Regions from separate parts of the Brevibacillus sp. MER 51 genome, predicted to be linked through region 2. Evidence: riboswitches for the same ligand, from Rfam matches in the RefSeq annotation. Region 2 holds a riboswitch; the other holds the start of a gene.
The links. A riboswitch is a leader RNA that binds a small molecule or an ion and turns the genes downstream of it on or off. The one in region 2 is predicted to bind FMN.
Positions count from the first base shown of each region.

Region 1 (11,755 bases), on a different contig from region 2:
GTGTTGGCTGGTCGTGCCGCTGGTTTGCGGACAGTCGGTGTGGATTGGCTTTTGGTTACACAAAAGTCGGGAAAATTCGATCCCGAGCCTGACTACCACTTTACGGATGTGCCAGCTTTTACCGATTGGATTCTCGGACGCTAGTTGAAAAAAGGGTGTGCCCCTGCCGCAAAAGCGTGGACACACCCTTTTTTGATTAATACGCCCGTCCGAACCAGACACTATGCTGTGACTCTTTGCCGCAGCAAAGGCAGACTTTCTTTTGTACAGGAGGCTCAAACGGGATGTTGCGAGAGGTGAACTTGGTTTCTTCCTTGATCTTCGATTCACAAGCATCATCCCCACACCAGCCAGCTAACACCCATCCGCTCGTTTTGTTTTCGCTCTCGTTTTTAGCAATATGAGCGGATAGCTGCTCCAGTGTGTCGATCCCCAGATGTGAGTTTTCATCACGGAATGCTAGTGCTTTTTGGAACATATTTTGCTGAATCTCTTCCAACAGTTGAACAACGGTCTGCGCGATACCTTCAAGTGAGACCGTCACCTTCTCCCCTGTATCGCGTCGAGCCAAAATCACTTGACCATTTTCCACGTCACGTGGGCCGAGCTCCAGACGCAGAGGAACCCCGCGCATTTCCCACTCATTGAACTTCCAGCCTGGTGTTTCTTCGCGAAGATCAGCACGGACACGCACTCCTGCGGCCTTGATTTCGTCAAAGAGCGGATCAAACGCCTCCATGACTTTCTCGCGCAGCTTCATCGGACCGACCGGGATCATAATCACCTGTGTCGGAGCCATGCGAGGCGGCAACACGAGACCGCGGTCATCGCCATGCACCATGATCATTGAACCAATCAGTCTCGTAGAGGTGCCCCATGATGTGGTGTGAACGTACTTGAACTGATTGTCGCGATCCAAAAACTTGATTTCAAAGCCGCGCGCAAATTTATCACCCAAATAGTGCGAGGTGCCCGCCTGCACTGCTTTGCCATCCTTCATCATCGCTTCAATGGAATACGTGTCAACAGCACCCGCAAAGCGTTCACTTGGTGTTTTTTGTCCCTTCCAAACCGGAATGGCCAGCTCCTGCTCAACGACCTCTCGGTAAATCTCCAGCATTTGCATCGTTTCCTGACGAGCTTCCTCCTCTGTCGCATGTGCCGTGTGGCCTTCTTGCCAGAGAAATTCCGATGTCCGCAAGAACGGCATTGTCCGCTTCTCCCAGCGAAACACGTTTGCCCACTGATTGATTAATACAGGCAGGTCCCGATAGCTCTGAATCCATTGGCTGTACATATGCCCGATGATCGTCTCGGAGGTTGGACGTAGTGCGAGCTTTTCCTCTAGCCGCTCGCCCCCAGCCTCTGTTACCCAAGGCAGCTCTGGATTGAAGCCGTCGATATGCTCTTTTTCTTTTTGAAAGAAGGACTCGGGGATCAGCATCGGGAAATAGGCATTGCGATGCCCTGTCTCCTTGAAGCGCTTATTCATCGCCTCTTGAATTCGCTCCCATAGCTCAAAGCCATCCGGCTTGAAAACGATGCAGCCGCGCACCGGTGTGTAGTCCATCAAATCAGCCTTTTTGATGGCATCGATGTACCAACGCGAAAAATCCTCCGATTGCGGTGTAATTTCTTTTACAAACGCTTTGTCCTCTTTCATCCGTCTACGCTCCTTTTTGTTCTTACGTAAAATGCAAAAAATCCCCCATCCCAAAAAGGGACGGAGGATTAACTTCCGCGGTACCACCCTGATTGACCATAGCAATACGCCATAGTCCTCTCGATAACCCGATAACGGTGGGCATCCGGCTAAGCTCTTCACCAGCGGCTTCAGGATGGGATGCAGTTATCCATTACGTATCAGCCTTCCAGACTAGGGCCGACTCTCTGTTACGAGGGTATAGCTGCGGGTCCTTTCATAGCCTTTTGAAACTTTCTATTAAGTTAACATATTAGCGAGTCATGTCGTGGTTGTCAATTGTTGGTACGTGCAGCGATTCTGGAGCCGAGCTTCACGTAGATCGGATATGCGACCACTGAAATCATAACACCTTTGAAGAGATTGAACGGCACGATTCCGTACAGAACCAATGACCAGATGCTTGTCGCGTTGAACATAGTCAAGAGCTGTTCAATCGGCATTTGATAAAGCACAGCGTACGCAGGCAACAGCACATATGCATTTGCCACAGCCATGACGATCGTCATCAAAACCGTCCCCAGAGCGAGACCAGTCAGGAAGCCTTTTTTGCCTTGGCCCAGACGCTGCATGTAGACAGCCGCAAAAATAAAGCTTGATCCTGCTACGACGTTTGCGAGTTCACCGATCAAAAGGCCATCTGTATTTTTGAAGAGCATGTGCAGTGTATTCTTCAGTACCTCGATAATAATGCCAGCTACAGGTCCGTACATGAGTCCCCCGATCAATGCCGGGAGTGTGCTGAAGTCGAGCTTCAAAAAGCTTGGCATCAGTGGTACGGGAACCTCGAGATACTGCAGAATAAATGCAACGGCCGCCAGCATGGGAATCGTCACCAGCTTTTGGGTTGCACGTGTGCGCGAAGAATGCAGCGCTGTTTCTTTCATGTTTACCATCTCCTCATTTTTCTACTCCTTCTTGAGGAATGGCAACAGTCGTTGTATGCTCACACGTCTTGTTACACAAACAGAATAAACCCTGTGGCTATGTTCCACAGGGCATTTGCAAGCGTATGACAAAACCATGCGCAAATAAAAGGTACAAGAAACAAGAGGGCTGCCTCTACGTTCTCATCCCGTTTGCACAGGTAAACAAGCACGTGTGATAAACGTACTGTCGTCATCCTTCTCCCATCCAGACTGTACTGTCGGCTCTGGAATCACACCAGATCCTGCACTCCGTCGCAACTTTACGCTCGGGAGGCTCGCGGGCTTAACATGCGTAAAGCATGATCACCGCCGGTCGGGAATTTCACCCTGCCCCGAAGGAATGTGTAGTTGTATACAGCATATTATACTGCTGTTTTTTGATTTGACAATAGAGGAAACTGCCAAAGCGACACTTCTTATTTATTTTTCCGATGTGTTTAGTGCGAATAGCGAATAAAAAAGACACTTGCTAACTAGAGAGCACATTATGCTATCATTCGCTTGCACAATAGAATCGGCTCCTCAAGGGTGGTCGCGCGGCTCATCCCCATAGAAAGGGGGGAGATCGGCTTGGTTGTTACCTTGACCAAAAAGAAATAGACCGCCCTTGAGTTGACAGCTCTGCGGTCTATTTCGCAACATAGTATTGAGCCGCACCCCTTTGCGGGAAGCGCCTATTGTACCGACCGTTCCGGTTGCAGCCGGGATGGTCTTTTTTTACCTCACAACGACTTCGGATTATAAATCATCAAGAACCCGCTCCCCGATACTTCGTGACTCCCCAGTTCCAGACCAACAGCCCAATCCCGAAGAAAATAACAGCCACTACCGGCGTCATTGCCGCATATGTGTACCAAACTTCCTTGCGCAAAAAGTAAGCCGCCGGATAAACACCTACGAAAGCAAACGGCAGCACGTAGGTGAGCACAAAGCGAATAGCCTTGTTGTACACGTCTACCGGATAGCGCCCGTACTGCTGGATGTTGTATATCATCGGGGCAATCCCTGTCCGCGAGTCGGAAAAGAAGCTAACAGCAGCAATCGCGGTATACACGCCACCGTAAATCAGTGCCCCGCTGATCGAGAGCCCGATAAAGATGAACACGTCGTACCAGTAAAACGACAAATCGAGTTGAATGGCAGCATACCCCATGATGATGATCCCGGTTATGACGCCAAAAATGCGGTCTGGCGCAATCGACTCGAGGCACACCTGCGCCAGATTGTGGATCGGTCTCGTCAGGATGCGATCCATCTCGCCCCGGATGATGTACCGTTCGTTGAAGTCCCAAAAACCGAAGAACATCGAGAATAATGCGTATGGTACCAAAAAGAACCCATAGATAAAGATAATCTCGTCACGCGTCCAATCCCCCATCAGCGGAACATGGGTGAACACAACAACAATAAAGACAAGATTGATCAACTCAGAAACCAGATTGGACACAAAATCCCCGAGAAAATCTGTTCGGTAGGCAAGTCTCGTCTTGAAGTACTGGCTCAGGTAGTCGGCAAAAATACTAAAAATATGTCTCATGTCTTGCATGCTCTACCCTCCTTGCACAACCAGCTTGTTGCGGGCAAGACGCCACATCACCAAGATGGGAACCAGTATGACAAACATCCAAATCACCTGAAAACCGATCAATTCCCAAGAGCGTTCCGTTGAAATCGCACCTGTGAAGATCAAGCTCGGATAGTAGTTGACCGCCTGAAATGGAAGATACCCCATTACCGTTTGCGCCCAACCGGGGAAAAAGCTGATCGGCAGCACGAGACCAGACAACAGATCCACCACGACCCGCTTGGCTCGCATCATGCCATCGTTTCGGAACAGGAAGAAAGTAAGCAAGCCTGTCACCAGATTGATTTGTGTATTGATCAAAAACGCACACATCAAGCTGATCAAATACAGTCCCCACCCAGTTGCTGTCGCAGGGAAGCTGAACGGAATGATCAGACTGATAAGGAAAATACCTGGACCCGCGAAAAAAAGAAAACGAAAGATCCCTTCCCCAAAAGCCTGCGCCGTTTTCACGGACAAGTAATTATAAGGGCGTATCATTTCAATTGCGACCTTCCCTTCTCGGACGTCCTGGGCTATTTCCGTATCGATGTTGTTAAAATAAAACGCCCGCGACATCCAAGCAATCGCAACGTAGGAAGTCATCTGTTCCACCGTAAGCCCGCCCAGCTGCTGCTGACCTCCGTAGATCGCTCCCCATAAAAAGTAGTACGCACCGATGTTGATCGCGTAGATAATGATCCCGCTGTAATAGTTGACACGATAGGCAAGCATCGTCAAAAACCTCATGCGGATGAGTTCCATATAAAGCTTACGCATGGCTTCTTACCTCTTGGTCTGAGGAATAAATGTTGCGAACGATATCCTCTGTGCTCGTCTCCTCGATTTTCACATCGCTGACTTCAAAGGAGGACATGACCGTCGACAACACAAAGGGCAACATTTCTTGACTTCGCGCTACTTTTACACTGAGGGTAAAGTCATTGATTTGCTCGATCTCACAAGGCATCTCGCCCAATGTCTGACGAAGAGCTGCTGCTGAAGTGCGCTTTTTCATTTGGAAGGACACTTCTGTGCCATTGCCCCATTTTTCCTTGAGGTCATTCAGTAAACCGTCGAAGATCAGCTTTCCTTTGTCCATGACAAGCACCCGTTTACAGAGTGCTTCGATGTCTGACACATCGTGAGTCGTCAACAAGATTGTCATATTTTCCGTCTCGTTCAAATTGCGGAGAAACTCACGGATTTTTTGCTTAACGAGTACATCGAGACCAACTGTCGGTTCATCGAGAAACAGCAGGCGTGGCTTATGAATCAACGAAGCAGCCACTTCACAGCGCATCCGCTGTCCGAGACTCAGCTTGCGCACTGGCTGACTGACGAACGGTGAAATTTCCAGCTCCTCAATCAAACGCTCCAGCCATTTTTCTCCTTCTACTTCGTCAACCTTATAAACGCTTTTCAACAGGCGGAAGGACTCTAGCGGAGATAAGTCCCACCAAAGCTGAGAGCGCTGCCCGAAAACAACTCCGATGGATCGAACGTACTCTTCCCGCTGCTTGAAAGGCACATAGCCGTTGATGACGATTTCGCCATCGCTCGGGGTCAAGATACCCGTCAGCATCTTGATCGTGGTTGATTTTCCGGCACCATTTTCCCCAATCAGCGCGAACATTTCCCCTTCCCCTACTGTAAAGGAAAGGTCATCCACCGCTTTTACTGTCTTGTACTCTCGACTGAACAAATCACGAAAAGCACCACCAAGGCCCGGTCTGGACTGATGAATGCGGAAATCCTTTTGTAAATGATTTACCTGAATCATGGAAAACCGTCCTTTTTTCTTCGCTTAAATACCATTTGTAGTGTATATGAGCCAATCGAATTGTGCAAAAGGCAAACTGCACCAAACTGTTATTGAAGATAAAGAATCATGCCCGTTTTGTCGTCTGACTTTTTAAAGCGGATATAGTGGATGCATTCGGGATCATTGTTTTCCAGAGCGATCAGCTCGTCTGTATAACGTTGCAGCCCTTTATGTACAATCGGCAGCACCGTTTCTTCCCACTTTGGCTGTGCTCCACCTATAGCTCTCGGCATGAAAAGACCATCCGTTACCAGCACCAATGCCTTCACGCCAACTCGATTCATGCGTCCATACTCGATAAAATCCCGACAGGCAACATCGCCATTCAACACGCCGTAGCCTCCTGGTCCATTCGCCTGATAGCGGTTATGGATCAGGATGTCCATACATCGTTCGTACAGCTCTGTTCGGGTACACGATCCTTCGTTGATTCCTTCTTCCCACTTCGCCAAGGCGGCCTGTTCCAAATGGCTGACTTGCGTGTGCGTCAGGGGTCTTACCATCTCATCATCATAAACGGCAAATATCATGCAATCACCCAACTGCGCATACTCGATATGGGCATCTCCTACACGAACGACTGCACAGGCCGCTCCCCACAATGCTTCCTTTTTCTCAAGATTGATGCCACTTTGCCGCATCTGCTCCTGAAGGGTTTCGTTTATCGTCCCCAAATAATTGTGCAAAGCTGCATCCTCCGGCATTGCTTCCAACTGCTTTTTTACAAGGTCAGCCGCGATAGCTCCTCCTGTCTGCCCTGCTTCGTTCTCATACGGGATCAGCGACGTAGTGCCATCGATGACCGCATACACATGCTTGACCTGCTGAATCACATAGGCGTCCTCATTGCTTTTGCTGCTTCCTTTCATGGAGATGCACTCAAGTTTCATGATGACCCCGCCTTTACCCTTGGAGTGATTTGCTTGAAAATTGTATCATTTTTCCTTTCCTTCATCTATAGCTCTCCGTTCATATCCACTTGTTGAACAGCTGTGGTAAGATAATGAAGGACTTTTTCCAAAAGAGGTAGTTCCAAAAGAAAAGAGGGAATATGCATGAAACGTGAACGATCCGCGCAACTGCACGAGCAAGCACTCGACGTCATTCTAGGCGGGGTAAACAGCCCTTCCCGCTCTTTCAAGGCCGTAGGCGGGGGAGCACCCGTAACGATGGAACGTGCCCAGGGCGCGTATTTCTGGGACGTGGACGGCAATCGATATATTGACTATTTAGCAGCATATGGCCCCATCATTACTGGCCATGCACATCCACATGTGACCAAAGCGATTTGCGAAGCGGCTGCCAATGGAACCCTGTACGGTACGCCTACTCCATGGGAAATTACCTTTGCAAACATGATCCGCGAAGCAATCCCTTCGATGGAGCGCATTCGCTTCAACAATTCCGGTACAGAAGCAGTCATGACCTGCATTCGTGTAGCACGTGCCTATACCGGACGTGTCAAAATCATCAAATTTGCAGGCTGTTACCACGGCCACTCTGATTTGGTGCTCGTTGCTGCCGGCTCGGGGCCATCTACTCTGGGGATTCCAGACAGTGCAGGTATTCCGCAAAGCATTGCCAGCGAAGTCATTACCGTACCTTTTAATAATATCGAAGCATTCGCAGAAGCTATGAGCAAATGGGGAAGCGAAACGGCTTGCGTCCTCGTTGAACCGATTGTCGGCAACTTCGGTATCGTGGCACCTGAGCCTGGCTTCCTGGAAGAGGTTAACCGCATTACGCACGAAGCTGGCGCCCTTGTCGTCTACGATGAAGTGATCACGGCCTTCCGCTTCTGCTATGGCGGCGCACAAAACCTCCTCGGAGTCGAGCCTGATCTGACTGCATTGGGCAAAATTATCGGTGGCGGTCTGCCAATCGGCGCTTATGGTGGTCGTCGGGAAATCATGGAGCAAGTCGCCCCACTCGGCCCTGCGTATCAAGCAGGAACAATGGCTGGTAATCCTGCTTCTATCCGTGCGGGTATTGCCTGCCTGGAAGTATTGAAGCAGCCGGGCGTGTACGATAAATTCGAACGACTTGGCGCTATGCTGGCGAACGGAATCATCGAAGCGGCAAACAAACACGGCGTGACCATTCAGCTCAATCGTGTAAAAGGGGCATTGGCTGTTTACTTTACGGACGAGCCTGTTCATGATTACGATGCAGCTCAGAAAGCGAATGGAGAAATTTTTGCCCGCTTCTTCCAGCTGATGCTGAATGAAGGTGTATGCCTGGCTCCATCCAAATATGAAGCTTGGTTCGTGACGACAGCTCATACAGAAGAAGACATTCAATACACCATCGCGGCTGTAGACCGCGCCTTTTCTCAGCTGTAAACCATTCCCACGTCCTTTCGTATCCGTCCGAGGAAATAATAAGCCTGTTCGCGATTATGTTTTCGAGGAGGATATCCCGGTGTCCAAAGGTGAAAAATCATATCCGCAGGCTCCTGAAAAGACGTTGGATTCCAAAATGAGCAGTAAGATGCTCGAAGTGAAGGGCTTTCAAAACCCGCGAAAAACCGAGCATCATAAAACTCAAAATCACGACAGATGAGCATCAAAACAGACACATTCCCAATCATACTGACGAGGAATGTGTCTGTTTTTTCGCATGCGGCAACATTGTCAATAATGGTCAGAGATTGTACAATAAAATAGTGAAACTGTCATAGGACTTATTCGTATACATGAATATGGGACAGAATGAAGTAGTAAGGTTACATGTATGGCTTAGCAACATTTCGTTTTCATAGATTACAATGAGGAGTGAGTGTGGAATGTTTTTCCATCCTATGGATTTCCTGATTCTGATTGCATTCGGACTGTCGCTCTGGGCACAGTTCCGTGTGAAAGGAACTTTTAACAAATTCGCCGAAGTTCCTACCTCCTCCGGTCTTACCGGTGCAGAGGCAGCCCGTCGCATGCTCGATGCGAACGGCTTGACGAACGTTCCTGTTCAACATATCCCAGGTACATTGACTGACCACTACGACCCGACTGACCGTGTCGTACGCCTGTCTGATCCCGTATACTTCGGCAACTCGATTGCCTCTCTGTCCGTTGCTTGTCACGAGGTAGGCCATGCGATTCAGCACAAGGTCTCGTACCCGATGCTGGTAGCACGCCATCGCATTTTCCCGGTAGTCAACCTGGTGTCCGGTGTGGCGCCATTGCTGCTGTTGGCTGGTTTCTTCTTCAAAATGGCTGGACTCCTGCTCATCGGGATTATCTTCTTCTCCGGAGCAGTTGCCTTCCAGCTTGTCACACTACCTGTCGAGTTTAACGCAAGCAGCCGCGCGAAAGAACTGATGCTCAAAATGGGCTTCATCCGGAATGAAGAAGAACGTGGCGCAAGCAAAGTACTGGGCGCAGCCGCTCTGACGTACGTAGCTGCCGCTCTGATCTCTGTTCTGGAGTTGGCGAAATACATCATGATTTTCCGAAGCTCTGACGACTAATCCGTTAAACGAAACGGCAAAGGTACAGCTCTCTCATATGGGAGGCTGTACCTTTTTTCATGAGGCTACGTTACAATAAGGCGGGGGGTTTTGCACATGCGAATTGGAATCATTGGATTAGGCAGTATGGGACAAATGCTGGTGAAATCACTCTGTAAAAGCGGTGTGATCCAGCCCGAGCAAATAACCGTCTTCAATCGAACAAGAGAAAAGGCTGAAACTCTGCAAGCATCACATGGCATTCTCATAGCCGAAAGTGCGCAAGAGGTGTGCGATCAGGCAAAGCTGGTCTTTCTCTGCACAAAACCACTGGATATCCTGCCTGTACTCCGTGAGTTGTCTATCCCCAAAAGTGTACATATCGTTTCAGTAGCAGCAGGTGTTAGCATCGATGATTTGGAATCCGTCCATACAGGTGCCGTAAGCAAGGTAATTCCTACAGTCACTTCGCAAGAGCTGCATGGTGTGTCTCTGTTTACATGCAGCAGTCGAACAAGTGCAGAGGATCGCAATGAGCTTCTCGCTCTCCTGTCTTCCATTAGTCAATCACAGGAAGTATCCGAGGTCGAGATCGAAACAGCGACGATTCTCACCAGCAGCGCACCAGGACTGATCGCAGGGATTCTTGATTCCTTCGCGCAGGCAGCCGTTCGCAAAACACCGGAGCTTGACTTGGATACTGCAAGAAGCATGCTGGTGGAAACGATGCTGGGAACCGCTCTTTTGCTCAAAAACGAACAGCTTAGCTTTGACCAGCTGATCGAGCGTGTTGCTACCAAAGGTGGCATTACCGAGGAAGGCTTGCGTGTGCTTGACAAGACGCTTCCTTCAGGGTTTGACGAGTTGTTTGCCATGACAGAATCCAAGCACGCTGCTTTGAAGATACTTGTTCAACAACAAATAAAAGCATAAATCGCGGATAGGAGAACAACACGATGATCATCGGTTGGATTGGTTTGGGTAACATGGGTATACCAATGGCTAGCAATCTGCTGGCTGCAGGCTACGACGTACGTGTCTGGAATCGTACGCCGGGAAAAGCTGCACCATTGGTGGCATTGGGTGCGAAAGAGACTGCGACTTTGTCTGAGCTCGTGGCACAAAGCGATGTACTTTTTACCATGGTTAGTGATGATGATGCTGTAAAAGCAATCTATACAGGCTCAGATGGCCTCTTGCGTCTTCCTGTGCAAGGAAAGCTGGCGGTGGACATGAGCACTATTTCCCCGGATACTTCTCGTTTTCTATCTGAGCAAGCCAAACAAGCTGGGCTGCGCTTTCTCGATGCGCCTGTCTCTGGCAGTGTAGGACCTGCAAAAGAAGGGAAGCTCGTCATCATGGTAGGCGGCGAGAAGGCGGATTATGAGGTAGTCAAGCCGATGCTGGACAAGCTAGGCAAAGCAGCCTTTTATTTGGGCCCAAACGGTGCTGGCACGTCTGCCAAGCTGGCGATCAATCTGTTACTTGGCATTACGGTACAAGGTGTCTCTGAGACATTGCTGTTCGCACGCTCTCTCGGCATTGGCACAGAACAGATGCTGGACATCATTTCCGAAAGTGCCGTGGGAACCCCGTTAATTCGCGGAAAAGCAGCCTCGATCCTCGCTGACGACTATCCGGCTGCCTTTGCCCTGAAGCATATGGCCAAGGACCTTCGATTAGCGCATGAAGCAGGCGTTTCTACACCTTTGGCGGAATCCGTCAATGCCACCTATCGCCATGCACTGGAATCAGGACTGGGAGAGCTCGATTTGATGGCGATCCTGCGTCACCTTGGCGGAAAATAAGCATAGTGCCTTGACTGACCCAATATAAGTGAAACAGCGGCTACCTAAGACCTGAAAAAGAAAGTCTGATATGCTCCCCATACAGTAGACAGGCGAAATAATAAAAAGCTTGCTATTGTGAGGGGAGCTTTTTCATGTCTAGAGGTAAATATAATGCTTTCGAGAAACTAGCCATTCTCGAAGAAGTATCAAATGGGGAAATTGGTTTCCTGGCAGCTGCGAAGAAATATGAGATTAACAAGACAACTTTAATGAAATGGCAACGTCGGTACAAGATGTATGGATATGAAGGGTTAGAGCGTCGTACGCATCTTCAACGCTATAGTGCTGAGCTTAAGCTCCGAGCGGTAATGGATTACCTTGAGGGGGGATTGTCTCAGTACCAAATCATCGATAAATACAAGATTGCTAGCACGAGACAGCTTTTTAATTGGATCAACAAGTATAATGGTCATAGCAGCTTAAAAGCCTATAAAGGGGAA
Region 1 covers NZ_JAMAUS010000022.1:10,320-22,074, forward strand. Annotated here, with positions in the region: gene M3630_RS27735 (HAD family hydrolase) at 1-144, shown strand, start outside; gene proS (proline--tRNA ligase) at 197-1,663, opposite strand; gene M3630_RS27745 (ECF transporter S component) at 1,978-2,589, opposite strand; FMN riboswitch at 2,821-2,975, opposite strand; gene M3630_RS27750 (ABC transporter permease) at 3,380-4,177, opposite strand; gene M3630_RS27755 (ABC transporter permease) at 4,181-4,975, opposite strand; gene M3630_RS27760 (ABC transporter ATP-binding protein) at 4,968-5,978, opposite strand; gene M3630_RS27765 (protein phosphatase 2C domain-containing protein) at 6,068-6,910, opposite strand; gene M3630_RS27770 (glutamate-1-semialdehyde 2,1-aminomutase) at 7,076-8,362, shown strand; gene M3630_RS27775 (zinc metallopeptidase) at 8,806-9,486, shown strand; gene M3630_RS27780 (pyrroline-5-carboxylate reductase family protein) at 9,583-10,398, shown strand; gene M3630_RS27785 (NAD(P)-dependent oxidoreductase) at 10,422-11,273, shown strand; gene M3630_RS27790 (helix-turn-helix domain-containing protein) at 11,408-11,755, shown strand, end outside.
Region 1: it holds a riboswitch for FMN, as region 2 does, so the genes downstream of both, M3630_RS27745 (ECF transporter S component) here and ribD (bifunctional diaminohydroxyphosphoribosylaminopyrimidine deaminase/5-amino-6-(5-phosphoribosylamino)uracil reductase RibD) in region 2, are expected to answer to the same signal.

Region 2 (11,755 bases):
CAAGCCTTCCTCCTGCAGCTTGTAGGCACGGAGCTTATTAATCAAGCCAATGCCTCTGCCCTCCTGGCGCATGTACAATAAAATGCCGCGTCCGTTCGCTTCGATCTGTTCCAATGCAGCGTGCAGCTGTGGACCGCAGTCGCAGCGGTATGACCCGAAAATATCGCCTGTCAAGCACTCCGAGTGCACGCGGACGAGAATGGGCTCATCCGGTCCGATCTCCCCCTTAATGAGAGCCACATGCTCTTTGCCATCCAGCTCGTTCGTATAGGCCGCTATTCGAAAATCACCGTAGGCGGTCGGAAGCTGCACTTCGATTTCCTTTTTCACCATGGATTCCGTCCGCATCCGATACGCTATCAGGTCTGCAATCGTAATCAGCTTGAGCTCAAAGCGGCGTGCAATTTCTACCAATTCCGGCAGACGTGCCATGGAACCATCCTGGTTCATAATTTCGCAAATGACTCCCGCTGGAATGCCCCCCGCCAAGCGAGCCAAATCAACTGCCGCCTCCGTGTGACCCGCTCTGCGCAATACACCGCCAGACTTCGCGATTAACGGAAAAATATGTCCCGGTCTGCGGAAATCTTCTGCGGTCTTCTGCTCATTGAGCATCGCCAAGACCGTTTGAGAGCGCTCGTGAGCGGATATCCCTGTGTGTGTGCTCCCTTCATCGATAGACACGGTAAAAGCCGTTCCTTGCTTGTCTGTATTGGCATTCACCATCGGAGCCAGCTGCAAGCGAGTTGCGTGCTCTTCTGTCACCGGCACGCACACGAGTCCCCTGCCATGCGTGACCATGAAGTTGATCATTTCAGGCGTAGCCGCTTCGGCCATGCAGACAAAATCTCCTTCGTTTTCCCGATCCTCATCATCTACCACGATGACTGCCTTGCCCTGACGCAAATCTTCCAATGCTTCTTCTATGCGATGAAACATGCTTTCTCCCTCCTACTCACGCGAAGCCATTTTCCTGCAAAAAGGCTAGACTGAGCCCGCCAGATTTTTCTGTACCGCCATGGTTTTGATAACCTAACAAGCGCTCCACATATTTGCCGATGACATCCGTTTCGAGATTCACCAAGTCCCCAGGTCGTCTGTCTGCAAGACTCGTATTCGCCAGCGTATGCGGAATGATCGAAACCGTAAAACCGCTATCGTTTACGTCCACCACGGTGAGACTGATGCCATCTATGCAAATCGATCCACGGGCAATGACGTACTTCAACAGCTGTGGTTTGGCCTCAATCCGAAACACAACTGCATTCGCATTCACCTCTCGTGAAGCAACTATTCCGGTCCCGTCTACATGTCCGGAGACGATATGCCCGCCGAATCGATCTCCCAGCCGCATCGCCCTTTCCAAATTCACTCGCTGTCCACTGCGTAATTGGCGCAAGCTCGTCTTATTCATTGTCTCTGGCATCACATCGACGCAAAACTGACGATTGGTATAAGAAGTTACCGTAAGGCAAATGCCATTGACCGAGATACTGTCGCCGAGCTTCACCCCTTCAAGTACCTGCTGTGCGCGGATGACCAGTCGACTCGCCTGTTCGTTCCCTTGAATCGATTCCAACACGCCCACTTCTTCGACCAGTCCCGTGAACATGCTCTCTCCTCCTCACCTGCTACGTCTGATCCTCCCATTGTGGGTACCCGCTGATCTGTACATCGCCTTTCCCGATCGGAGTGATCATGACATTTGTCAGCTGCACTGCTTCTCCCATCGTTGCAAAGCCTTGACCACCGAACGGCGAGGGCGCACCGCTTCCTCCGATCAGCTTTAGCGCGATATGACTCACGACCTTCTGAATCGCTCTCGCCTGCAAAAAGGAGCCGTTTACTTCCTGTCCGCCTTCCACAAGCAACGAGGTAATTCCCAGCTCCCCCAATGTATCCAGCACCTTTTCCACGAGAATTGGCCCTACCATTGTGATGACCTTAACTCCTCTTGCTGCAAGCAGCTCCTGCTTTTCCCTTGGGGCTGCATCTGTCGTAAAGATCCATGTCTTCGCATCTGTATTCTGAACGACACGGGCATCCAGCGGCGTACGTAATTGGCTGTCCAAAATCACGCGAACTGGCTGGCTCCCAAAACGCTTCTCTCCCTTGCGCGCCGTCAACAGTGGGTCATCAGCGAGAATCGTCCCAACTCCAACCAGGATTGCATCATGCTGCCTGCGAAGTTCATGCACCTCTGCCCGAGCCTCTGCACCAGTAATCCACCGACTGTGTCCCGTGACCGAAGCAATTTTTCCGTCCAATGTACTGGCCGTCTTTACCGTCACAAATGGACGTCTGGTTTGGATGTAATGGAAAAAGACTTCATTGAGCGCCTTCGCTCCCTCTTCTCTCACGCCCACCGCCACTTCTACTCCTGCTGCCCGCAGCATCTCGATGCCTCGTCCCGCCACCAATGGATTCGGATCGAGCGTAGCTACAACCACACGACATACATCAGCTGCGATCAACGCTTCTGCACACGGCGGTGTTTTCCCATAGTGACTGCAAGGCTCCAGCGTCACATATACGGTCGCACCTTGCGCTTTTTCCCCAGCCATCCGCAGTGCGTGCACCTCAGCATGGGGCTCTCCTGCCCGCAGATGCGCTCCCATTCCCACGATGGTTCCATCTTTCACAATCACAGCTCCGACCATGGGATTCGGACTGGTTTGGCCTCGTGCCGATCGTGCCAGCTCCAGCGCCAGATCCATGTACTTGCTGTCCTGTTCCATACCGCACTCCTTTCTGTTCCATCATTCCAGCCAAGCACAACGCAAAAAGCCCTTGAAACCTCACAGCGTTTCAGGGCATAGGGAAAGAAGCCTTACCTCATCTGTTTTTTGAAAAAACAAATGAAGAAAGCAAAAAATCTTCTTCCATCCGGACTGTACCGTCGGCTCTGGACTTTCACCAGATCAGTCGCTGCAAGCGTGGTCAGCGAGTCGCGGGCTCAGACGTACGTACGCCATTACCGCCGGTCAGGAATTTCACCTTGCCCTGAAGATTGTCGCTATGAAGTTTTATGAAAAATAAAAACGCCCATGAATATTATGCTCAGGGCGTTCAGAAAGAAGCCTCGCTTCTACCGTTTTTTGAAAAAAACAGCGAAACAGGCCGTTCCAAATACCTTCTCCCATCCGGACTGTACCGTCGGCCTTGGATTTGCACCAAGTCAGTCGCTATCAACTGCTTCGATAGCGAGTCGCGGGCTCAGACGTGCGTTCGTCATTACCGCCGGTCGGGAATTGCACCCTACCCTGAAGGCTGGTATTCAGTTAGGCAAAGTATAGCATATTTTTCGCTATTGTCTGTAATCATTTATTGGAGAAGTGCACTTTTACTCTTGCTCGCACATTTCGAGGAACGTCAGGAGTTCTTTCAAATCATTGATGTACGCTCTTGGCACAACACCATTTCGCTCCATGTCCAACTCATTCCCTTGATAGGCAATAAAAGCAACTTGTCCATCACAGGCCGCCTTGCCATCGATCCACGAATCCCCGATCATCGTCCAGGCCGAAACAGGCCAATCTGGCTTTCGGCTGCGAATATAGTGAACGCCGGAGGGAGATGGCTTCAATGTCGTCATCTGCTCGCGGGCGACGATTTCAGCGAAGTAGGAGGCGATTCCCGTCTCGTTCAAAGCCTCCATTGCAGCAGCATACGCGTTGTTGGTCAGGATATACAACTGGTAGCGGTTCTTCAACTCCTCCAGCACTTCTACCGCGTGTTGCTCCAGAACGGCACCATGCATCCCTTCCTTCTCGATCGCGGTTACTGCATCCCACATCGCTTGCTCCAACTCTGACGTCATTTGCTCCGATTTTCGCCCGATCTCAATGAGCTGTGATGCGGTATGCTTTTCCCATTCAAATGTTGGGGAAACGATCCCATTGTCCACCCATAGCTGAAATATGGCCCGCTTCATCTCGGTAAAATCGATCCTGGATTGCAACAAGGTGTTGTCCATATCGAAAATAATGCCTTTTTGAAAGGTTCTGCTCATTTTGTGCCTCCTTTTTTGACAATAGTCGTGAATGATCCTTCCATTTTATCAAAAAGAGGACTATCCCTCCGTCATTTTATAACTTTTGGGACAGCCCCCTTTTTGGGGTTCGATATTGAGTTCCTATTGCTTCTTCTTGGCGCTATCTACTTCATACGGCACATCCTTTGGAACCCCTCCAGCTGGCCAATCTTGTGCCTTTTTGGCAAAGTCCGGACGTGGCTTGGACAAAATATAGGCAGCTAGGTCCGCTGCTTCTTGATCGGTTAACGAGCCTTGCTTGATGCCACCCATTTCTCCTAAAGGCATATTACGCTGAATGTAGCCAGCAGCTTTGGAAATTCGAGCCATGCCTGCACCAATATTGAAGGAGTTATCCCCCCATAGTGCTGGGCCAGAGTTTGGACCTGTACCTGATCCATCAGCAGCATGGCATTGTAAACACGATTTTTGGAAGAGGGCTTCTCCATTTGCCACATTCGGTTGAGGTACGCTCTTCATATCATTTTTCTCTATCCACGGGCGCTCTTTAATTCCTACTGGTACATCTGTTGAGATATATGTCAGATAGGCAACCATCGCTCTCATTTCATCGCTGTTGTAAGGCAATGGCTTTCCGTTCATGCTTCGTTGAAAGCAACCATTGATCCGATCTTCAATCGTAATCACTTTTCCAGACCTTGGAATGTACTGGGGATAGACTGCGGTGACACCCGTTAACGGGGAGGTCGCATCCATTCCTGCATTACCGTGACAGCTGGAGCAGGAAAGCTTGTTCCCTGTGTATTCAGGGATCACTGTGCTCGTTTCATTCATTAACTTATGTCCATACTTAATCGATTCTCCCAATGGTCCTTCTGGCACCTTGTCCATACTAGGCGGGGTGTAGGAATCTAAATTGATTGCTCCCGTTGCCCCACTCGCTGTTTTATCTTTGGCCTCATTCGCTGTTGAGGTGGGTTGAGCGGTCTGCTGTGTAGCGCAGCCTGCAAAGACCAGCATCGCCACTACAACCATAGACAGCTTCTTCCAGCCTGTCTTCTCTTTTTTGAACATAGGTCTCACTCCTCCATGTTGATCGTGCATTCACACCATGAGAGTAGCAAGAGGCGTGCCAAACCATAGAAGCAGGAAAACGAACGACTTGGCGCTTCCAAATAGCAAGAAAAAGACAAGACCATGCCAAAATGTCATGGTCAGTACGCGACAAAATGTCACGGTCGCAGCTCGTACTCTTAGATTTTTCGGTACAGATTACGCACGCTGATCCCCAGCTTCTCAGCTGTCTTGGTCTTGTTCCATTGCAGAACGTCCAGCACATGCTTAATATGTTCTCGCTCTACGTGTTTCAGTAAAAACGCCTCTTCCTCCCCCGATTCTGCAGAGAAAAGGAGCTTTCGATCTGACGGATTGTGATGCACTGGCTGTTCATGAGGAAAGAGATCCTTGTCCTCAATCTCCTCTCCTTTTGCCAAAACGACAGCGCGTTCGATCATATGAGCCAACTCCCGAACATTCCCCGGAAATGAATAGGCCAAAAGCGCGGCCTGGGCTTTCACAGAAAGCGGTTTGACTGGATACTTACGCTTCAGTCGATTCAAAAAGAAGGCCGACAATGGCAAAATGTCCTCTCTTCTCTGGGCGAGGGGTGGAATCGTTATATCCATGACATGCAGCCGGAAATAGAGATCGGACCGAAACGTTCCTTCTTCCACTTTCTTCTCCAGATCGGCATTGGTAGCAGCAATGATCCGAACATCCACTTTGTGCAAAATCGGGCTCCCTATTCGGCGAAATTCACCCGTTTCCAAAAAACGGAGTAGCTTGACCTGCAAAGGAAAAGGCAAATCCCCTACTTCATCCAAAAAGAGCGTCCCCAGGTGAGCAATCTCTACCAGTCCCTTTTTCTGGGCAGTTGCGCCTGTAAAAGCTCCCTTTTCGTGTCCGAACAGTTCACTTTCCAGCATCGTTTCTGGTATCGCTCCCAAATTGATCGGTACAAATGCCTCTGCTGCTCGCTCACTACATTCATAGATGAGTCTCGCAATGACATCCTTCCCTGTCCCACTTTCCCCTTTCAAGAGAACGAGAAAATCCGTACTGGCTACTCGCTTGGCAGTTGCTAAGACCTCTTTTAGCTTCGGGCTTTCCGCAACGATTTGAAACGTCGTTTTCCCATTTGTCGACAGCACTTCTCTCAACTGTTGGTTTTCCTCAGTCAACTGCTGTTTTTCTATGGCCTTGGAAATCAATACCTCCAATTCATTGAGGTTGTATGGTTTTGTCAAATAATCATAAGCACCGCGTTTCATCGCTTCGATAGCTGTTTCGATGGTTCCGTGTCCCGTTACAACAATGATTTGAATGGCAGGAGAGGCGTCCTTGCACCATTGCAGAAAGGCGAGACCGTCCATCCCGGGCATTTTCAAATCAAGCAGAATCACATGAATCGTTTCGCTGGTTACTAGCTGCTGCGCGCTGATTCCGTCAGGTGCTTCCAGCGTGGTATATCCCTTTCTCTTTAATCGACTGGTTAATAGATGGCGGAAATCTGCTTCGTCATCAACAATGAGTATCCGAGTGTCAGTGTGCATCTTTTGTTCATTCCCCCTTTGCCGACGGCAGGATGACCGTAACAGTCGTGCCTATGTTTGGCGTACTTTCGATCTCGATTTCTCCGCCTAAATTCGTCACAATCCCGTAGCAGACCGATAACCCGAGACCAGTCCCTTTTCCAGGAGGCTTGGTTGTATAAAAAGGCTCCAAAACATGTGGCAAATCTACTGCAGGTATACCGCATCCATCATCTTTGATCCACAGACGGAGCCGATCATTCGATGGAGAATCAGTTGCTATCTCAATATTTCCCCGCTCCTGGGTCGCGTACAGTGCATTGGTTAACAGATTGAGCAAGATCTGCTGAAGTTGTCCAGGGGTAGCGAGAAGAAACGGAGCAGAGGCCGACAGAGACTGGTTTACCGTTACCTGTTTGACACGTATTTCATGGGATAAAAGAATGAGAATGTCTGATAGGACTTGATGAATATCTACTTGTTCTACGGTAACGGGTGATTTTCCCGAAAAATGCAGCAACCGGGTCGTGATTTCCTTGCAGCGGTTAATTTGTTTGTCCATCGTATCCAAGTATTGGGTAAGCTCTCCTGTGTCCTGTAAATCTCGAATATCCTCTTCCACGAGACGGTCCCGCAAGTCTTGTCCATACAACGACAGAATGCCTAATGGATTATTGATTTCATGGGCGATGCCCGACGCCAAGAGTCCAATAGCAGCGAGCTTGTCTGCTTGTGCGATTGCGGCTTCCAGCTCTCGTTTCTCCGTGATGTCCTCGATGACCTCCAGAAAAGCCGACGATTCTTTCTCCGGATGCAGAGGGAAAACCTGATGTCGATAAGAACGGACACGTCCATCCTGATCGACTCTGGAGGAAATAAGGTCAGTCTGATTTTGGTTTACCATTTGTCGTGTTCGGAGCATGCAACCACTGCATGAGCTGAAATGCTGACCAATCGTCTGATGGCAGTCTTTCCCCAGGAGATTTGCCGTATTCTGAAACCACGCCGACGCCGTTTGATTAATCCAGCGAATACGAAAACATTCATCTACGAGAATCAGTCCCATCCCCATGCCACTGACGACGAGATCAAGCCGTTTCTTTTCTTCCAGAAGCTGATTGGTCTTCGTCTCCAGACTCTGTGCCATTTCATTGCAGGACGCTGCCAGCCTGCCAATTTCATCTGAGGTCGTCACTGGTATTCGTACGGATAAATCGCCACCCGCGATTTTTTGCACAGCGGATTCGATCCTTTCCATTAATCGGCTAAATGAGACAGAAAACACAATGCTAATCCCCAACACGATAAGTGCGATGAATAAGGTCGTAAAGAGCAGAGATTGTTCCAACTTTGAAAAGGCAGCAAACGCCGTTTGGCTTGACTGTTCCAGCATAATGACCCAATGGGTGACGGAAGAACGCATGGCATAGTTGACCATGACATCTTCATTGGGAGCCTGATACGTACGGATAACAGGTTTGTCAGTTCGATCTGGTAGTGTCCAGGAGGGAGGTACCGCTTGTTCATAATAGGTCAAGGAGCCATCAGAAGGCTTACCCAACATAAACGGATCTGCAAACCCATCGCTTTTCCCATCCGTGACGAACAAATAGGCCTCGTTTTCATATCGAGCTCGCAGTGTGACCTGTTCGAGCAACTGTTTTACATTGAGCTTTGCGTACATGCCGCCTTTTACACCGTTAGCAGATACGTGAGGGATCGCGACCGTTACCAGCAGCTTCCCTTCCGCTGATCGGACAATGCTTCCGATGTATGGTTTTCCCGACTGGATGGTGGGAAGAAGCTGGTTGTCTTGCTCACTGACTATATCCACTCTTTGGTGTTTCCAGCGATTCAGCAAAAACTGCGGCCCTCCATCCTGATGAAAAAGCGCGACCTCCTCCATGTAAGGGGAGGTTTTTAATAACGTATTCAACAAAAAATATGCATCATCATCGCTAGGGCGCTCTTTGAGAAAACGCTGCTGAACCACCTGCATGGATTGGGTCGTATGTAAAAAAAGCATATCCAACTGCGCCAATGTATCTTCCACGTAGATCTGATTGGCTCTGTCTACCTCTTCTCGAACCTTATCTTTACTCGTTTGCAAATTGATATAACCAAGAATCAAAAAAGGGATGATGGACATGCAAAGCCCAAACAGGAGCATCTTTGTCTTTAGTCGATTGATGCGCGGTAGTCTGCTCCTCCTCATTTGTTCTTCACTCCATACCATTCTTGTGCCAATGACCACTGTTGATCGGTTACGGTAATAGGCAGCTTGGACAGGGAAGCAGCATTGACAACCAACCGCACATCATCCGGCCATTCGATTGACAGATCGGTTGGAGGGACTCCATCCAACACCCGAGCCACCATATGAGCAGCCTGCATGCCTTGTGCATGAAAAGAAACGCCGTAAGCGGCAAACAAGCCAGCCTTCACCTGCTCGGGGTATGCGCCCATGACAAACAATTGCTTCTCGATCAAAAGAGGCAAGCAATCAGTAATCGCATCTTCCAGAACATAGCTAGGTAAAGGAAGCATGGCGTCGTATTCTCCTGGAGAGATCCTACTGAGCAATTGTTCCAAATCTCTTGGGGAAGCAACCTGCTCCACCTGCAAGCGAACACCAAGCAAGGAAGCGGCTGCCCCTGCTTCTACGATTGCCCGCTCTGTCGTAGGAGCATGAGAATCGGCAATGATCAGAATCCGCTTGGCATCAGGCAACAAACGAGTTGTCAGCTCCAACCTTTTCCCAATCACATCCATTTGGCCATTGCTGATTCCACACGTAACTGTCCCCTCTGTCTCAACAAGCGGTAGCTCGACCAGTGAGGCGACACCGATAAAAACAATGGGAACCGTCGTTGTCTCCTGTTGAATCAAAAAGGTCTCGTGCGCCCCTGTCGTGACGACTACATCAGGCTTTTTGGAAATCAAGTCCTGGACAAGGGAGCGCTCCTCTTCAAGGGTTTGAGCCGCATTCAAATAAACAGGTGCATACTGAACACGTACTCCTTCACCTAGACCCAGCGATTGCAATCCCGCCTTCAACCCCGCTACTTTATCTTTTCGATCCTCATTGGCAATCACAATTCCTATCGTATATAGATCGACGTCCTGTTTTTGCTGACTACTGGACCAATCGAGCAAAGTTCCTGCCACTAACAGGATGAGAAAGAGGATTTTCCTTTGTTTTTTCATAGGTATCACATCCAACTCTCATCATAGCGGCAAATGATGGCAGAGAATGTGAATATTTAACAAACCTTGGTCAATGAATACGGACTTCCCTAAATAATATGTTTTTCCTATTAACGGTGATAGTTATATATATTTTCCATATTTCATTATACTTGTTAAACTCAGCTTGCATTTGGAAGGAGGAAGGACCTCATGGAATATCGGAGACTTGGCAAAAGCGGCTTATCCGTAAGCGAGATTGCATTGGAAAACTGGATCACTCACGGTGCTCAAGTAGATGACACCACAGCAAAAACTTGCGTACATGCTACATTAGACGCTGGAAAAAACGCCGTATACCACCTCCTAGAGCTTCAACCCTCGTCTCCATCGTCTATATTCAGCTCGTTTACGAAGAGAAAGCCGACATCGTATCCTATCCCATTGCTAAAATGGTAGACAATTGGAATACCTGTTAAATCGAGGAATTGCAAAATTGACCCATTTCTGACTGTCTGAGGACGTGTCTCTAGGGCAACAGAAAGGGTATCATCTCCCTAACCAGACCATGCCTGCTCTGTTTTTCCCTGTCAAGGACGCGCTATGAAAAAGACCAGTGTCGGAACCAAATGTATGCTTGAAATGCTGATTTGCACTAGTATTGACCTTTGAAATGGGGAAGTTCCGTCTCCTGAAACAAATTAGGAACATCGCTAAATCGTCGTGGCTACAAGGTTTGAATGCTAATTTTCCCCCGGTGACAGCTACGCTGGTTCGGGGCCTACTTACTTTTCCCTGTGTTTTATATCACCAAAGTTACTTTTACTAATACTTGACTTTTATTTATTATCGTGCTACATAATATTAGTAATTTATTCATAAAAATACATAAAAGGTGGAATCAAGGTGTCACAGGTTATTCATGCAGGATATGCACCAGGAAAAAGCACGAAAGATAAGGTAGTTGATTATGTTAAACGCAACTTAAAAGATACAGCTGGAACAGTTGCATCTGGAGCAGTCATGGGTGCTGTAACTGGAGCTAAGACAGCAGAGGTAGTCTCTAAAAAAGGTGGAAAAGTCAGTGTTGGTGATAGGGCTGCTGCTGCGATAGGTGGAGCAATCATGGGGGCAGCAGGTGGAGCTGTAACCTCAGTTGCCAAAAATTCTATTGGAAATGCATTGTTTGGGAAAAAATAGTATATAGAACTAACAACTAAGAGACGAGCAATGCTCGTCTCTTAGTTGTTTCTTAAAATATTATTCTTATAATTACGTGACCGATAATCCAAATAGCAACTACTAAAAGTTGTTGTTTCAAAGATAGCTTAATTTTTTGATAAAGCCGGAAATATAAGAAAATAAATATATAGGCTCCAATTATATCGAATAAGATCAAGGTAGCTTCACCTAGTAATACAACCAATAAATCATTCATATTTTATTAAACTCTCCATTCAAATCTTGAACTTTCACTAAGTAATTGACTACGCTTTAAAGTATAAGAAAGCTTTCTTAGTTTGAAAGTTTCTTTTTTTATGTATCCTTCATATTCTATTACAACAAACCATTCTTGATAAATATTTAAATCTTGAATATTTACTAATGCTCTTAGATCAAGAGCGCCAACGACTCGTTTTTCAAAGTGATTGGACATCAGAGGAATCTCATAAATGCCTAAAGGCTCATTAGGTTCTGAAGACAGGTACCAATAAAATCTTACTTTACTGCCAGCAGATACATTGCTTAACTTTACAAGTACTTCAACAGAACTGTGAATTTCAGGAAAGAAAATGTTTGTTGATTTTATAGGTTCCAGATATGTAGCTGTACTTTCGCAAAGTATTACAGATTTAATCATTCCAGTATATTTGCTCTCCCCTACTTTTAAATTAACAAGGATACTATTGAATATCTTAGGTTAAATGTGAAGAACTGTTATAGCATCTCAAGTAATATCTGTAAGACGACTAATGGGTTTGTC
Region 2 covers NZ_JAMAUS010000008.1:286,172-297,926, reverse strand. Annotated here, with positions in the region: gene M3630_RS19165 (bifunctional 3,4-dihydroxy-2-butanone-4-phosphate synthase/GTP cyclohydrolase II) at 1-939, opposite strand, end outside; gene M3630_RS19160 (riboflavin synthase) at 956-1,612, opposite strand; gene ribD (bifunctional diaminohydroxyphosphoribosylaminopyrimidine deaminase/5-amino-6-(5-phosphoribosylamino)uracil reductase RibD) at 1,632-2,738, opposite strand; FMN riboswitch at 2,871-3,015, opposite strand; FMN riboswitch at 3,128-3,275, opposite strand; gene M3630_RS19150 (HAD family hydrolase) at 3,344-4,012, opposite strand; gene M3630_RS19145 (c-type cytochrome) at 4,136-5,068, opposite strand; gene M3630_RS19140 (sigma-54-dependent transcriptional regulator) at 5,248-6,606, opposite strand; gene M3630_RS19135 (ATP-binding protein) at 6,614-8,800, opposite strand; gene M3630_RS19130 (ABC transporter substrate-binding protein) at 8,797-9,792, opposite strand; gene M3630_RS19125 (hypothetical protein) at 9,985-10,230, shown strand; gene M3630_RS19120 (hypothetical protein) at 10,678-10,971, shown strand; gene M3630_RS19115 (hypothetical protein) at 11,216-11,632, opposite strand.